DNA from 3 places in the Pantoea sp. XAF26B01_ASV70 genome. Region 1 is predicted to be linked to each of the others. Evidence: predicted binding sites of a transcription regulator. Region 1 holds the regulator's gene; each other region holds the start of a gene.
The links. The regulator PhoB, encoded in region 1, activates phosphate uptake and scavenging genes when phosphate is short. The targets are predictions, from matches to a motif close to CTGTCATAAAACTGNCNNAT.

Region 2: glpT (glycerol-3-phosphate transporter) is a predicted target of PhoB. The motif match lies at 1,789-1,808, and genes of this name have one in related genera.
Region 3: acuI (acrylyl-CoA reductase (NADPH)) is a predicted target of PhoB. The motif match lies at 2,793-2,812, and genes of this name have one in related genera.

What each region holds. Positions count from the first base shown of each region.
Region 1 covers NZ_CM137251.1:3,250,654-3,255,866, reverse strand. The annotation lists gene ACX8ZY_RS15420 (AAA family ATPase) at 1-1,173, opposite strand, end outside; gene sbcD (exonuclease subunit SbcD) at 1,170-2,369, opposite strand; gene phoB (phosphate response regulator transcription factor PhoB) at 2,567-3,256, shown strand; gene phoR (phosphate regulon sensor histidine kinase PhoR) at 3,271-4,584, shown strand; gene ACX8ZY_RS15400 (PstS family phosphate ABC transporter substrate-binding protein) at 4,604-5,213, shown strand, end outside.
Region 2 covers NZ_CM137251.1:4,001,407-4,006,619, forward strand. The annotation lists gene ACX8ZY_RS18885 (YehS family protein) at 1-204, shown strand, start outside; gene ACX8ZY_RS18890 (carboxylate/amino acid/amine transporter) at 716-1,579, opposite strand; gene glpT (glycerol-3-phosphate transporter) at 1,954-3,294, shown strand; gene yigL (sugar/pyridoxal phosphate phosphatase YigL) at 3,344-4,144, opposite strand; gene pldB (lysophospholipase L2) at 4,197-5,189, opposite strand.
Region 3 covers NZ_CM137251.1:819,805-825,017, forward strand. The annotation lists gene ACX8ZY_RS03940 (FecCD family ABC transporter permease) at 1-244, shown strand, start outside; gene ACX8ZY_RS03945 (heme ABC transporter ATP-binding protein) at 244-1,020, shown strand; gene ACX8ZY_RS03950 (CinA family protein) at 1,112-1,609, shown strand; gene acuI (acrylyl-CoA reductase (NADPH)) at 1,637-2,620, opposite strand; gene ACX8ZY_RS03960 (ornithine decarboxylase) at 3,186-5,213, shown strand, end outside.

The DNA of each region.
Region 1 (5,213 bases):
CTGTGTCTGATCAGCATGCTGCTGCTGTCGGGCGTTTTCCTGCTGCTGCTCCGCAAGCTGCTGCTGCAGTGCGCTGATCCGCTGATCCAGCGGCAGCACCTGTTCTGTCAGCAGACTTTCCTGCTGCTGCTGTTCCTGCAGCGCCTGCTGGCGGGCACTCTGGGTCGCCGCGTAGTGCTGCTGATGCTGTTGCTGTTGGGTCTGCGCCTGCTGCTGCGCTGCCGTGAGTTGCTGACAGCGGCTCACGACCTGCTGCTGTTCTGTGCGTAACGCGTCGCGCTGCTGCAGTTTTACCCGCAGCTTTTCAGCCGGTTCGCTGCGTGCAAGACGCTGACGATCGGCCTCTGCCGCCTGGGATGCAGCCTGGGCCTGCTGCAGCGCGACGTCAGCCTGCGCATTTTCCTGCTGTAACTGCTGCGCCTGCTGTTGCCACTGCTGCTGTTGCTGCGACTGCTGATAGTGCGCGCTGAGCCGCTGTTCCGCATCGGTCAGATCGGTGAGCTGCTGTTGCAGCGCGGCGCGTGCGTCGCTATCCAGCAGCGCCATCGCTCCCGCCTGGCTGCGCAGCAGATCCAGCTGGGTTTTTGCCTCTTTGTGGCGCTCGTAGATGGCGGCGGAAATCAGACCGTAAATTTCGGTGCCGGTCAGCTCCTCAAGCAGTTCTGCGCGCTCACTGGCTTTGGCATTGAGAAAGGCGGCGAACTGGCCTTGTGACAGCATCATCGAGCGGGTAAACCTTTCGAAATCGAGCCCGGAGAGGGTTTCGATCAGCTTCAGCTTGTCACCGACTTTATCGGCAACAATAGTGTTGTCAGCGCAGCGTGCCAGCTCAACGCGCGGTGCCTGAAGTTTGCCGTCGGCAGTGCCGCGCGCGCGGTTCTGGCTCCAGAAGGCGCGCCAGGCTTCTCCTTTGATCTCAAACTCCACCTCGGCCAGACATTCGGCACAGTCGCGGGTCATCAGCGCATTCTGGCTCTGTGAAATCGCGCCCAGGCGCGGTGTCTGGTGATAGAGCGCCAGGCAGATGGCGTCCAGCAGGGTGGTTTTACCGGCGCCGGTGGCACCGGTAATGGCGAACAGGCCGTTGCTGGCGAAAGGTTCGGCGCGAAAATCGATGAACCATTCACCGCGCAGGGCATTGAGGTTTTTGAACCGTAGCGTAAGGATCTTCATTGGGTCTCTTCCATGGCGGCCAGCGTCTGGCGGAACAGGGTGGTCATCTCGGCGATTTGCTCTGGTTGCAGCTCCTCATCCAGCGCCAGCCGGCGGGCAAAGACCTCCTCCACCTTCAGCTCACTCAGGGTTTCGTTGTCGAGCCGCGCCAGGTTCTGTTGCCGCTGTTCACGGCTGCGGCGGAGCAACAGGACTTCGACCGGCAGCGTGGCGGTCAGGGTTTCTACCTGACGCTGCAGATCGCTGAGGTACTCCTGGGTGGTGACTTCAATGTCGAGCCAGGTCGGCTTCTCCTGCTCTGCCGTGCTGAAGGCATTTAACTGTTCTGCAATCTGCGCCAGCGATCCTTTCAGCACCTGCATCGGCTGCGCCTGTGGCACCACCAGCGGCGTGACCGATTGCAGGCCGCTGGTGGTGAGTTCCAGCAGGAAGACGCTTTTTTCTGTGCCCAGCTCGTCAAAGCTCAGCGGAATCGGTGAGCCGCTGTAGCGGATATGCTCGCTGCCCGCGACGCGCTGGGCGCGATGAATATGCCCCAGTGCGATATAGTCAGCCGCGGGAAACGCGCTGGCCGGGAAGGCATCCAGCGTCCCGATATAGATGTCGCGCACCGAATCGCTCTGGCTGACGCCGACGGTGGTGAGATGGCCGGTGGCGATAATCGGCAGTGCATGGCCCAGCGCCTGGGCGGCGGTGAATCGCTGCTGATAGTGGTGGGCGATCGCTTCCAGCAGCGAGGTCTGCTTGTCGCGTCCCGACTGACCCGCCCGGCTGCGCAGGATATCGCGCGGCCGCAGATAGGGAATCGCACACAGCAGCGCGCCCGGCTCGCCCTGGCGGGTGTTGAGCAGCAGCACATCATCCTTCTCCTGCGGGGTGGCGATCACCCGGGTATTGAGACAGGCGAGCAGCTCACGCGACTCATTCAGCGTGGCAACGGAATCGTGGTTGCCCGCCAGCACAATCAGCTGACAGCCGCTGGGCTGCAGCGCCACCACAAAGCGGTTGAACATTTCGCGGGCGTAGCTGGGCGGTGTACCGGTATCAAACAGATCGCCTGCGATGATCAACGCATCCACCTGATGCTGTTCAATCTGGATCAACAGCCAGTCGAGAAATGCCTGATGTTCGGCTGCCCGACTTTTGTTGTAGAAGAACTGCCCCAGATGCCAGTCCGCAGTATGAATGATGCGCATGATGAGTCCCTGCCGTTGTGATTCGCCCGGCGATTATACTGGCTCTGCGGCCAAAGCAAAAAATTGTCGCTGCGCTGTCATAAATGATTACCAGTGAGGTTACAGGCAGGTTATGTTTTTCATAAAAGTGTCACAAATCTGACGCATAATGGCGCCGCGAATCTCAGTGACATCCGTCATAATCAGCAGGAGTAATAATGGCTAAGCGCATTTTGGTTGTGGAGGATGAAGCCCCCATCCGTGAAATGTTGTGTTTTGTTCTGGAGCAGAACGACTATCAGCCAATCGAGGCGGAAGATTATGACAGCGCCGTTGGCAAGCTGATTGAACCCTGGCCCGATCTGATTTTGCTGGACTGGATGTTACCCGGTGGCAGCGGTATTCAGTTTATCAAACATCTGAAACGCGAGGCGATGACACGCGATATCCCGGTGATGATGCTCACCGCGCGCGGCGAAGAGGAGGATCGGGTGCGCGGCCTGGAAGTGGGTGCCGATGATTACATTACCAAACCCTTTTCACCTAAAGAGCTGATGGCGAGGATCAAAGCGGTGATGCGCCGTATTTCGCCGATGGCCGTGGAAGAGGTGATTGAGATGCAGGGGCTGAGTCTGGATCCCTCCTCACATCGCGTGATGTCCGAAACCACGCCGCTGGAGATGGGTCCGACAGAATATAAGCTGCTGCACTTCTTTATGACCCACCCGGAACGCGTTTACAGCCGCGAACAGCTGCTGAACCACGTCTGGGGCACCAATGTGTATGTGGAAGATCGTACTGTCGATGTTCACATCCGCCGTTTACGTAAAGCGCTGGAAGTGTCCGGCCACGATCGCATGGTACAAACCGTTCGCGGAACAGGGTATCGTTTCTCTGCCCGCTACTAAACGGAGCCTTTACCGTGCTGGAACGCCTCTCCTGGAAGAGATTACTGACAGAACTGCTGCTGGTCTGTCTGCCCGCAGTGCTGCTGGGCCTGCTGTTCGGCGGTCTGCCCTGGTGGCTGCTACTGAGCGTGCTGACGGTGCTGTTGTGGCATTTTCACAATCTGATGCGGCTGTCGCACTGGCTGTGGCTCGACCGCACCATGACGCCACCAGCCGGGCGTGCCAGCTGGGAACCGCTGTTTTATGGTCTTTACCAGATGCAGCTCCGCAACCGGCGGCGACGGCGTGAACTGGGCAATCTGATTAAGCGTTTCCGCAGCGGTGCCGAGTCGCTGCCGGATGCGGTGATCCTGACCACCGAAGAGGGCACCATTTTCTGGTGTAACGGCCTGGCGCAGCAGCACCTGGGTCTGCGCTGGCCGGAAGATAATGGCCAGAATATCCTCAATCTGCTCCGTTATCCGGAGTTCTCGCGCTATCTTCGCCAGCGCGATTTCGACAAGCCGCTGACGCTGGTGCTGAACAACAAACTTCATATGGAGTTCCGCGTCATGCCCTACAGCGAAGGGCAGTGGCTGCTGGTGGCGCGTGATGTCACGCAGATGCATCAGTTGGAAGGGGCGCGCCGCAACTTCTTTGCCAACGTCAGCCATGAATTGCGCACACCGCTCACGGTGCTGCAGGGCTATCTGGAGATGATGAACGACTCGGTGATGAGCGAGCCTTCGCGCAGCAAAGCGCTGCACACCATGTCGGAGCAGACGCGCCGCATGGACAGCCTGGTCAAACAGCTGCTGACGCTATCGCGCATTGAAGCCGCGCCCGCAATCGATCTGAAAGAGAAGGTCGATGTGCCGGTGATGCTGAAACTGCTGCAGCATGAGGCGGCAACGCTGAGTGGTGGCCGTCACGACATCCATTTCCATACCGATCCCCATCTGAAAGTGTTCGGCAACGATGAACAGCTGCGCAGCGCCATCTCCAATCTGGTTTACAACGCGGTAAACCACACACCGGATGGCACGCGAATTGATATCAGCTGGCTGCGCGGCAAACAGGGGGCCATTTTCCGGGTGTGCGATAACGGGCCGGGCATCGCCTCAGAACATATTCCGCGTCTTACCGAGCGTTTCTACCGGGTCGATAAAGCGCGTTCGCGTGCGACCGGCGGCAGCGGGCTGGGGCTGGCGATAGTGAAACATGCTCTGAGCCACCATAACGCCCGGCTCGATATCACCAGCGTGCCGCACAAGGAGACCTGTTTTACCTTTACGCTGCCAGCGAGGTTGATTGTCAGCAGCGTGATGCAGGAGAATGCCGTTCATTAATCGCTGCCGGATCTCCCTGATGCGCATCCTTCTTTTGTTGATCGTTACTCTGCTGCCATGCCTGGCACTGGCCCAGCCCGGCGCGCTCTCCGGCAATCTCAGCAGCGTCGGATCCGATACGCTGGGTTATCTGATGACGCTGTGGGGCGAAGATTTCAGTCGCCAGGCGCCGGGCGTCAATGTCCAGGTTCAGGCCTCCGGCTCTTCTACTGCGCCGACCGCGCTGGCGGCGGGTGCAGCACAACTCGGTCCGATGAGCCGCCCGATGCAGGCAGATGAACGCCAGGCCTTTGAGGCGCGCTACGGCTATCCGCCGCTGGCGGTTCCGGTGGCTATGGATGCGCTGGTGGTAGTGGTGAATCAGCGCAATCCGCTACAGCAGATTGAACCGCGTCAGCTCGATGCCATCTTCTCGATTACCCGTCTGTGTGGCGCACACAGCGTGCCGCTGCGCTGGGGCGATCTCGGCTTAACTGGCGCGCAGTGGAGTAAACGGCCGATTCAGCGCTATGGACGTAACTCCGCCTCCGGCACCTGGGGTTTCTTCAAGCAGCAGGCGCTGTGCAAAGGTGATTTTCGCAGCGACGTGGCGGAGTTTCCCGGCTCGGCCGCAGTGGTGCAGGCGGTGG
Region 2 (5,213 bases), 750 kb from region 1:
CTGCGTATCGCTTTTGATCTGAAAACCACCGACATTCCTGATGTACTGAAACGCGTGAATTTTACCGTTTCACAGGCTGAGATTGGTGCGATTTTCCGCAAACCTGATCATAAGAACTATCGCGAATGCGGCGATCAGATTCTGCGTAACTTCCTGAAAGGGCTGGCGATGATTCAGCGTCCTAAGAGTGAAAAGCCTGCTTAACGTCTGTGGCTGATCGCTTCGGGTACCTGCGTGGTCAGAAGTGGCGCATCTGATCGCAAAGAAAGCCTGCATCCATGCAGCACGGCCTCGCCATCCCTGGCTCGGACGCTTTGCTCCTCAGTTGCGCCACCTCTTCCCTTAAGCTTCTTCATGGCTTTTTAATTAGCAACACCAGGCCAGCCCTGGGGAGTGAAAGCGGGTCATCGGTAGAGCCTTCGTCGCAGGGGAAAAAAGCGCCGGGAGCATTTCTGGACCATCCTGGAAGATTCCTTCGCGATCGCACACGCCAGCTCCATCGCGAATGCTCTACGTTTCAGCGCTCCATCCCCTCCTTCATATTCGCTCTGAGCCCCTGGTTCAACTGCGATGATGCTGTTAAGTCTCCAGGGCTGGCGCGTCTGAAGAGCGAAGCGTCCGGGCCAGGGATGGCCCGGCCGATCCACAGGGATGTGAGATTCCTTCGCGATCGGACGCGCCAGCCCGGGAGGCCGCTCCCATGCAACAGCCCTGTTTATGATCGGTCACCGCGCCCCACCACCCAGCGCTTATGCACCCACAGCGAGGCGAGGATCACCATTGCGCCCGCTATAAAGCTTGGCCAGTGCGGTTTCTCCTGCCAGATAGCCAGATTCACCAGCAGCCCGGCAGGAACGTGCATGTTATTCATAATGCCCAGCGTGCCGGCATCGACCTGGGTCGCACCATAATTCCACATAAAATAGCCGAGACCGGAAGCCGCAATGCCCAGCCAGACCAGAATGCCCCACTGCAATGAGGTGGTCGGCAACTTCTGCGGATTGCCCCAGGCACACCAGGCGATCACCGCAATCAACACCGCACCCAGATAGAACCAGGAGAAGGCCGTGTGCTGCGGCATCGGGCGGGTCTCCTGCAGACGCTTATAGCCCACCATTCCCGCCGCAAAGCAGATATTTGCCAGTTGCACTAACAGCAGACCAAACCAGAAATGATCGCTGACTTTGTCATAGCGAATAATGGCCGCACCTGCCACAGCCAGCAGTGCACTGAAGATATAACCCATGCGCAGTGGACGACGGCTGATCAGATCGTAAATCAGCGTCACATAAAGCGGCGTCATCACCGTGAACAGCAGGAATTCCGACACGCTAAGGTAGAGATAGGCTTCGAAACTCAGCAGATACATCACGCCCAGCTGCAGCATCCCGACCAGCATGTAAAGCAACAGCGTTGAAGGGCGATGACCACGCCAGCGCAGGAAAGGTAAAAATACCAGCGCAGCCAGCGCCAGTCGCATCAGTACAGAGAACCAGCTGTCCACCTGCCCGGCAAGGTATTCGCCAATCAGACTGAACGAAAAGGCCCACAGAATGGTGGTAATAATCAATAAAAACACGGTGACGACCCCGAAATTAACAGGCCGTCAGTGTAAACAATGTGCTGCCATCAGGCTGTGAAATCTGGTTGACATCTGATTACAAACCAGGCGATCAGAATAGCCATCGGAAAAGGGCTTTCGCTTCCTGACATAACTGTCTGCATAAAGATCTTTCAGCCAGATAAAATGCGCGAAATGATCCATCGCATGATCACTTCCGCTCCAGAATGTAATAAAAGTGTAACAAATGTGTCATTCATCACAGTAACGTTGCGCAACTAACACTATTCTTTGCGCGAAATGGAACATTCTGCGTCCATTTTCTTCTGCTCTTTTCCTGCCCCAACCTGCTGGGAATTAAAAACCATAATGTGCCCTGGAGGGCCTCACTGATGCTGAGCATTTTTAAACCTGCACCACGTCAGCCGCAGGTGGCGGAGGATCACGTTGATCCGCTCTACCGTCGTCTGCGCTGGCAAATTTTCATCGGGATCTTCTTTGGTTACGCCGCCTACTATCTGGTCAGAAAAAACTTCGCACTCGCCATGCCCTACCTGGTAGAGCAGGGTTTTTCACGTGGCGATCTCGGTTTTGCCTTATCCGGCATATCCATCGCCTACGGCTTTTCAAAATTCATCATGGGATCGGTCTCTGACCGCTCAAACCCGCGCGTCTTCTTACCGGCAGGCCTGATTCTGGCTGCGACAGTGATGCTGATCATGGGATTCGTTCCCTGGGCCACCTCCAGCATTATGGTGATGTTCGTGCTGCTGTTTATCTGCGGCTGGTTCCAGGGCATGGGCTGGCCACCTTGTGGACGTACCATGGTTCACTGGTGGTCGCAGAAAGAGCGCGGCAGGATCGTTTCGGTCTGGAACTGCGCCCATAATGTCGGCGGCGGTATTCCGCCTCTGCTGTTCCTGCTCGGTATGGCGTGGTTCAACGACTGGAAAGCGGCACTCTATATGCCGGCGTTTGGCGCCATCGCCATTGCGATTCTGGCCTTTGCGCTGATGCGTGATACGCCGCAATCCTGTGGTCTGCCACCGATTGAAGAGTACAAAAACGACTATCCGCCCGACTATGATGCCAGCCACGAAGAGGAGCTGACGGCTAAACAGATCTTCATGAAATATGTGCTGCCGAACAAGCTGCTGTGGTACATCGCGCTGGCCAACGTGTTTGTTTATCTGCTGCGCTACGGCATTCTCGACTGGTCGCCGACCTATCTCAGAGAAGTAAAACACTTCACGCTGGATAAATCGTCGTGGGCTTACTTCCTGTATGAGTATGCGGGGATCCCCGGAACGCTGCTGTGCGGCTGGATGTCGGACAAAGTGTTCCGCGGTAATCGCGGTGCGACCGGGGTGTTCTTTATGACGCTGGTAACCATCGCGACCGTGATCTACTGGCTTAACCCGGCGGGCAATCCTGGCGTCGATATGGCCTGCATGATTGTGATTGGCTTCCTGATCTACGGTCCGGTGATGCTGATTGGTCTGCACGCGCTGGAGCTGGCCCCGAAAAAAGCGGCGGGGACGGCGGCGGGCTTCACCGGCCTGTTCGGCTATCTGGGTGGATCGGTGGCGGCCAGCGCCATTGTCGGTTACACCGTCGATTACTTCGGCTGGGACGGCGGCTTCATGGTGATGATTGCTGGCTGTGTGCTGGCGGTTATCCTGCTGTTACTGACCATGGTCAGCGAACACAAACACAAAAAGACCCCTGCCTGACGGCAATAAAAAAAGGGCTGGATATCCGGCCCTTTTTTACGCTGGCGGCTTAAGCAAGATAGAGCGTGCGCAGCGTCTGCGGCACGGCATCATCGGCATTTGAACCGATCACATCCAGCTCCGGCAGCGTATCTTTCAACCGCTGATGGGCGTTCTGCATGATAAAGCCCTTACCCGCCATGCTCAGCATCTCCACATCGTTCATGCCGTCGCCAAAGGCGATACAGCTTTCCAGTGAATGGCCCAGCGTTTTCGCGACCGCTTCCAGCGCATGCCCTTTCGACACGCCGCCCGCCATCACTTCCAGACAGGTAGGCAGTGAGAAACTGACGTTAACCCGATCGCCCCAGCGCGCTTCAATCGCCTGTTCCATCGGGATCAGATGCTCGGGATTTTCGCAGGTGAAAAAGACCTTGCTGATATTATCGGTTGGCAGCAGACCCGGCTCATAGACCTGATAGTTGAACACCGACTCGCGGAAATAGTCCTGCTCAGCCGGGCTTGAGCGGCTGACAAACCACTCATCGTCGCGGTAAACGTGGGTCAGGATATCGCTGTGATGATATTGCAGGCCAAACAGATCGCTGGCGATATCCTCATCCAGATTATGACTGAACACCAGTTCGCCCTCTGCGTTGTGCACGCGCGCGCCGTTTGAGGTGATCATATAGGCCGGAATCGCCAGGCTGTCGCGCATCTGTCCGACATCGATATGATGACGGCCGGTGGCGAATATAAAGTGAATATCTTTCGCGACCAGCTGCTGCAGCGTTTCACGCGCAAAAGGGGTCAGACGATGTTCGGGAGAAAGCAGCGTGCCATCCAGATCGGATGCAACGATGTGATACATGAAAACCTCGGGTATCTGGTTCTGCCGGCCTTAACCGGTCGGATAAATAACGTCAGTGGTGCGAGGAAAAGAAGTCGACCACTGCATTGAGTGCTTCGGCGCGCATCTCATCCTTTTCAAACAGGATCTCATGACGCGCACCGTCGATCACCCGTGGCTTATTGCCCTCACACGGATGACCCGCCGCTGCCATCGCGGCACAAAAAAGGTCCTGCGAACGATTGTCGACCACCCGATCATCGCTGGCCTGTAACAGTAGCAGTGGTGTGGTGATCTTATCGACCTGACTGATGATGTTGCGACCTGCATGGATGCCTTCACGTACCCAATGGTAGGTTGGCCCGCCAACGCGAATCGCCGGATCGTCCGCATAAAAGCGCAGATTTCGCCGGTAACGCTCGGTGCTGTGCGTCAGCCGGTTAATGCCAAACGGATGCGCACGCCAGCGGCCGGTGCCGAGCGCATAGCCATCGCGCATCGCCGGACGCTTCTCCGCCCAGTCCAGGATCCGATGGGCCAGAAAAGAGGGCAACGGTAAAGCAATGCCAAACATCGGCGCCACCAGCGCGACCGCATGAAACGCCTGCGGCTGACGCGCCAGAAACAGCGTTAAGATTGCGCCGCCCATGGAGTGAGCCAGCGCATAGCGCTGCTGGTAGTGACCGCTGATAATCTCTTTCAGATAGAGCGTTTCAAGGTCGTCGACATAATGGGTAAATTCCGCCACGTGACCGCGGTGTGAATCTTCCAGCAGGCGATCGGAACGCCCCTGACCGCGATGGTCAAGGATCACCACATCAAATCCGCAGTGAAACAGATCGTACGCCAGCTCAGGATATTTTATGTAACTCTCGATGCGTCCCGGCACAATCAGGATCACACGCTTGTGTTGCGGTGATGTGAAGCGGACGTAGCGCAGCGTCAGATTACCCACGCCGGTAAACTCAAGCTCTTCGCGGCTGTGCCAGAAATCGAGCAGTGGCCCGGTAGCGAAGGCAGCAAAGGCTTTTTCTCGTCGCAGCCAGCTGGCTTTGTGTTGATTCATTCGCCCTCCTGATGACCGGATAAA
Region 3 (5,213 bases), 1.7 Mb from region 1:
CAGCGGCGTGATCGGTTTCGTCGGGCTGGTGGTGCCACACGTGATGCGTTTTTGCCTTGGCGGCGATCATCGCTGGCTGCTGCCTGGCTCAGCGCTGGCGGGGGCGATTCTGCTGCTGCTGGCCGATACGCTGGCGCGCACTCTGGTGGTTCCTGCCGAGATGCCGGTGGGGTTGCTGACCAGCCTGATTGGTGGTCCGTGGTTTCTCTGGCTGATTCTGCGTCAACAGCGAGGGCTGGAGTGATGGACATTTTACAGGCCAGGGGATTGTGTCTCGCGCGCGGCGGCAAAACCGTTATCGATAATCTCGACGTCACGCTGTCAGGTGGCGAGCTGGTGGCGCTGATTGGCCCCAACGGCGCGGGTAAGTCGACGCTACTGCGGATGCTGACGGGATTTCTGTCGCCCGATCGGGGCGAGTGCTGGCTGGGCGATCGACGGCTGACGGCATGGCCGCGTGAGCAGCTGGCACGACGCCGGGCAGTGATGCGCCAGCAGAACAACCTGACCTTTGCACAGTCTGCGCAGTCGGTCGTGGCGATGGGCCGTGCGCCCTGGCCGGAGGCGCAGACGTCGCAGATTGTGGCTGAGGTCATGCGGCTGACCGGTTGTGAAGGGCTGGTGCAGCGCGATTACCGCCAGCTCTCTGGCGGTGAACAACAACGGGTTCAGCTGGCACGGGTGCTGGCACAGCTCTGGCATGAGGGAAGACCACGCGGCTGGCTGTTTCTGGATGAGCCGACTTCGGCGCTGGATCTCTTCTGGCAACAGCAAACCCTGCGTTTACTACGCCAGTTGACGCGCGCAGGAGATCTCACCGTCTGTACCGTGTTACATGACCTTAATCAGGCCTCATTATGGGCCGATCGCATACTGCTGCTGCACGCAGGCCGACTGGTGGCACAAGGCTCGCCGCAGACGGTGATGACGGAAGCGACGCTGACGCGCTGGTACCAGGCCGATCTGCAGGTAGTGGCGCATACCGGGAGTGGACAGCCGCATATCCAGCTGCGTATTTAGACCGTTTCGCTTTAAAAACATCGCCTTGCGCGGTTTTATTCGCTGATTTTGCGCTATACCTGGAGTTCCGGACAGATTCAAGGAGACCATAATGGCAAAATCATTAGATCAGACCGCTGAGCAACTGGGGAATATTTTACTCTCTTCCGGACTTCATCTGGCGACCGCCGAATCCTGTACCGCCGGGCTGATCAGCATGACGCTGGCCGCGGTGGAAAACAGCGGAGACTTTTATACCAGCGGCTTTGTGACCTACAGCGAAAATGCCAAAATCCGTCTGCTGGGGGTGCGCCCTGACACGCTGAAACAGCATACGGCGGTGAGCGAACAGACGGCGCGGGAGATGGTGCAGGGCGCCTGCGCCCGCTCCGGCGAGCCGGTGGGATTATCCATTACCGGCTATGCCGGACCGGATGGCGGCGAAGATGGTACACCGGCGGGCACCATCTGGTTTGGCTGGGTATTGCCCGACGGCAGAGATGAAGCGGAATGCCATCAGTTCAGCGGCGATCCGAAATCGGTGATGGAGCAGGGGACACAGTTCGCGCTGGAAGGACTCATAAAACGGCTGCAGCGAGCCGATCGTTAAAGGCGCGAAACGCGCCTTTAAACAGGATTAGCGACAGTCGACAATCAGACGACCCTGCACTTTGCCATCCAGCAATGCCTGCGCACCCTCTCTGGCTTCACTTAGCGGGATCACCCGGCTCAGCTTACTGAGCCGTTCGCTATCCATCAGCTCACCGAGTCGTTGCCACGCCTGCTGACGAAGCGGCTTCGGACACATCACGCTATCGACACCGGCCAGCGTAACGCCACGCAAAATAAAGGGTGCGACGCTGGCTGGCAGGTCGAGTCCCTGCGCCATACCACAGGCGGCAACCGCGCCGTCGCGCTGGGTGGCGGCCAGCACATTCGCCAGGGTGTGACTGCCTACGCTGTCTATCGCGGCGGCCCAGCGCTCTTTTGCCAGTGGCTTGCCGGGTTGGGAGAGTTCTTCACGGTCAATGACCGATGCCGCGCCCAGCGTTTCAATCAGATAGGCATGGTCGCTGGTGCGCCCGCTGGAAGCGATCACCTGATAACCCAGACGCGCCAGCAGGCTGACGCTATAGCTGCCGACGCCGCCACTAGCACCGGTTACCAGTACCGGCCCCTGTTCAGGTGTAATGCCCTGTTTTTCCAGCGCCATCACGCAGAGCATTGCGGTCAGTCCCGCCGTACCGATTGCCATGGTTTGCAGCGGACTCAGCGTGGCGGGCGGGCGCACCAGCCAGTCGCCACTGACGCTGGCTTTCTGTGCCAGGCCGCCCCACTGTTTTTCGCCCACGCCCCAGCCCGTCAGCAGCGCCACATCATCCTCTTTCCAGTCGGGATGGCGGCTGGCCGTCACCCGGCCAACAAAATCGATACCTGGCACCATCGGGAAGTGGCGCACAATCGGGCCTTTGTTACAGATAGCCAGGGCATCTTTGTAGTTCAGGGATGAGTAGCTGACGTCGAGCGTGACATCGTGGTCAGGCAGTTGAGATTCGGGGAGATCTTTCAGCAGGGAACGGTAACCTTGTTCGTCATTTTCAATGACCAGTGCCTTGAACATGCAGCCTCCGGCAGAGTGGGAAAGAGAAGATCAGTTTACGCCTGGCAGATGCAATGCGGTAGGGCAATGGCCCCGTCTCCCGGCAATGAAGACGACACGAGCGGAAAAACAGGCTGACAGCGGCAGTGAGTTAAGTGCATAAATCTGCATATAATTCAGATAATTAGTCGTATTGTGAATTTTTTATGATAAATAGACTATAAAAATCATGTTGTTACATGCGAAGAGGGTGACTGAATAATTACCTGGTTCGGGTTGTCCATGCCTGAAAAAGATGACATTATGACCGCCACTTTTTGACCCTGCTTCTTTGCCACAGAGGACGTCGCCATGTCCGGTTCACCGCGCATCCGCCCGGATTACCGTTCGCTTTTTCCGGCGCTCACCGGGTTATCCTCTTTTCCAATATCTCCGTTATTCACCATGCGGTGAGGCCAGCCGGGCAGCGGCTATGGATCTGCTCTCCACGGGCTGCGTAACGCCTTCTGACTGTTAAGTATTCGCCGGGGCACTGTCCCCATAATTGTGCCTCTGGCACTTCCTCCCTGACGTTAGGGATTCTGTTATGACTCCACTGAAAATTGCTGCCAGCGCCGCTGTGGCGCCCAGTCTGACCCTGAACACTGCGCGAGACGTGGTGACGCTGGATAACACCGATTTCACCGATGTGGCGGCGGTTGTCGTCTCGCTGGCGGATACCCGTAGCGGCGTGCTGGCGCTGCTGCGTCATACCGGCTTTAATCTGCCGGTATTTGTCGCTAACGCGTTTGAAGAAGAGGTGATGCACCTGCCCGGCGTCAGCGGTGAGCTGAATGGCGATCCGCAGGAGTGGATCGCGCTGGAAGCGGCTGCGCAGGCGTATGAAGCGGCGCTGCTGCCACCTTTCTTCGAAACGCTGACCCGCTATGTCGATATGCAGAACAGCACCTTTGCCTGTCCCGGACATCAGGGCGGTGCGTTCTTTAAAAAGCATCCGGCGGGCAAACAGTTTTACGACTTCTACGGCGAGAATGTTTTCCGGTCTGATATGTGCAATGCCGATGTCAAACTGGGCGATCTGCTGATCCACGAAGGCTCGGCCAAAGATGCGCAGAAGTATGCGGCAAAGGTGTTCAACGCCGATAAAACCTACTTTGTGCTCAACGGCACCTCAAGTGCCAACAAAGTGGTGACCAATGCGCTGCTGACGCGTGGCGATCTGGTGCTGTTCGACCGCAACAATCACAAGTCGAACCATCATGGCGCGCTGATTCAGGCGGGCGCGACCCCGGTTTATCTTGAAGCGACGCGCAATCCCTTCGGCTTTATTGGCGGCATTGACGCGCACTGCTTTGATGAGGCTTATCTGCGCGAGCAGATCGCGGCCGTGGCTCCGCAGCGCGCGGCTGAAGAGCGGCCTTTCCGTCTGGCGATCATCCAGCTGGGCACCTACGACGGCACGGTCTACAACGCGCGTCAGGTGGTGGATCGCATCGGCCATCTGTGTGATTACATCCTGTTTGATTCCGCGTGGCTCGGCTATGAGCAGTTCATTCCACTGATGGAAGGCTGTTCGCCGCTGACCCTGCAACTGAATGAGAACGATCCCGGCATTTTTGTCACGCAGTCAGTGCATAAGCAGCTGGCAGGTTTTTCGCAGACTTCGCAGATCCATAAAAAAGATAATCATATTCGCGGACAGCGCCGCTTCTGCCCGCATAAGCGACTGAATAACGCTTTTATGCTGCACGCATCCACCAGCCCGTTTTATCCGCTGTTTGCCGCGCTGGATATCAACGCCAGAATGCATCAGGGGGAAGCGGGGCGTCGTATGTGGGATGAGTGCGTCACGCTGGGTATTGAGGCGCGTAAAGCGATCCTGGATCGCTGTGAGATGATCCTGCCGTTTGTGCCTGAGACGGTGGATGGTCAGCGCTGGCAGGATGCGCCCACTGAGACGATCGCCCGCGATCTGCGCTACTTCAGCTTTGAACCGCAGGCGAAGTGGCACGGTTTCGCGGGTTATGCGCGCGATCAGTATCGGGTGGATCCCTGCAAACTGCTGCTGACCACGCCGGGGATTGATGCGGCCAGCGGTGAGTATAGTGATTTCGGGATTCCGGCGACCATTCTGGCGAACTATCTGCGCGAAAACGGCATTGTGCCGGAGAAGTGCGATCTCAACTCAATCCTGTTCCTGCTGACCCCGGCAGAGAGTCCGGAGAAGATGGCGAATCTGGTGGCGATGCTGGCGCAGTTCGAACAGCACGTCAAAGAGGATGCGCCGCTGGCCGAAGTGCTGCCGACCATTTACCGCAAAAATGCTGAACGCTATGCCGGGTATACCCTGCGTCGCCTCTGCCAGGAGATGCACGACCTTTACGTCAGTCACAACGTCAAGGATCTGCAGCGCCTGATGTTCCGCGCCGCGGAGTTCCCGCCTGTCAGGGTGAATCCGCAGGATGCGCATCAGGCTTATATTCGCGGCGAAGTGGAGCTGGTGCCGATAGCCGAAGCGCAAGGCCGGGTTGCCGCGGAAGGTGCACTGCCTTATCCACCGGGTGTGCTGTGCGTCGTCCCTGGAGAAGTCTGGGGCGGCGCGGTGCAGCGTTAC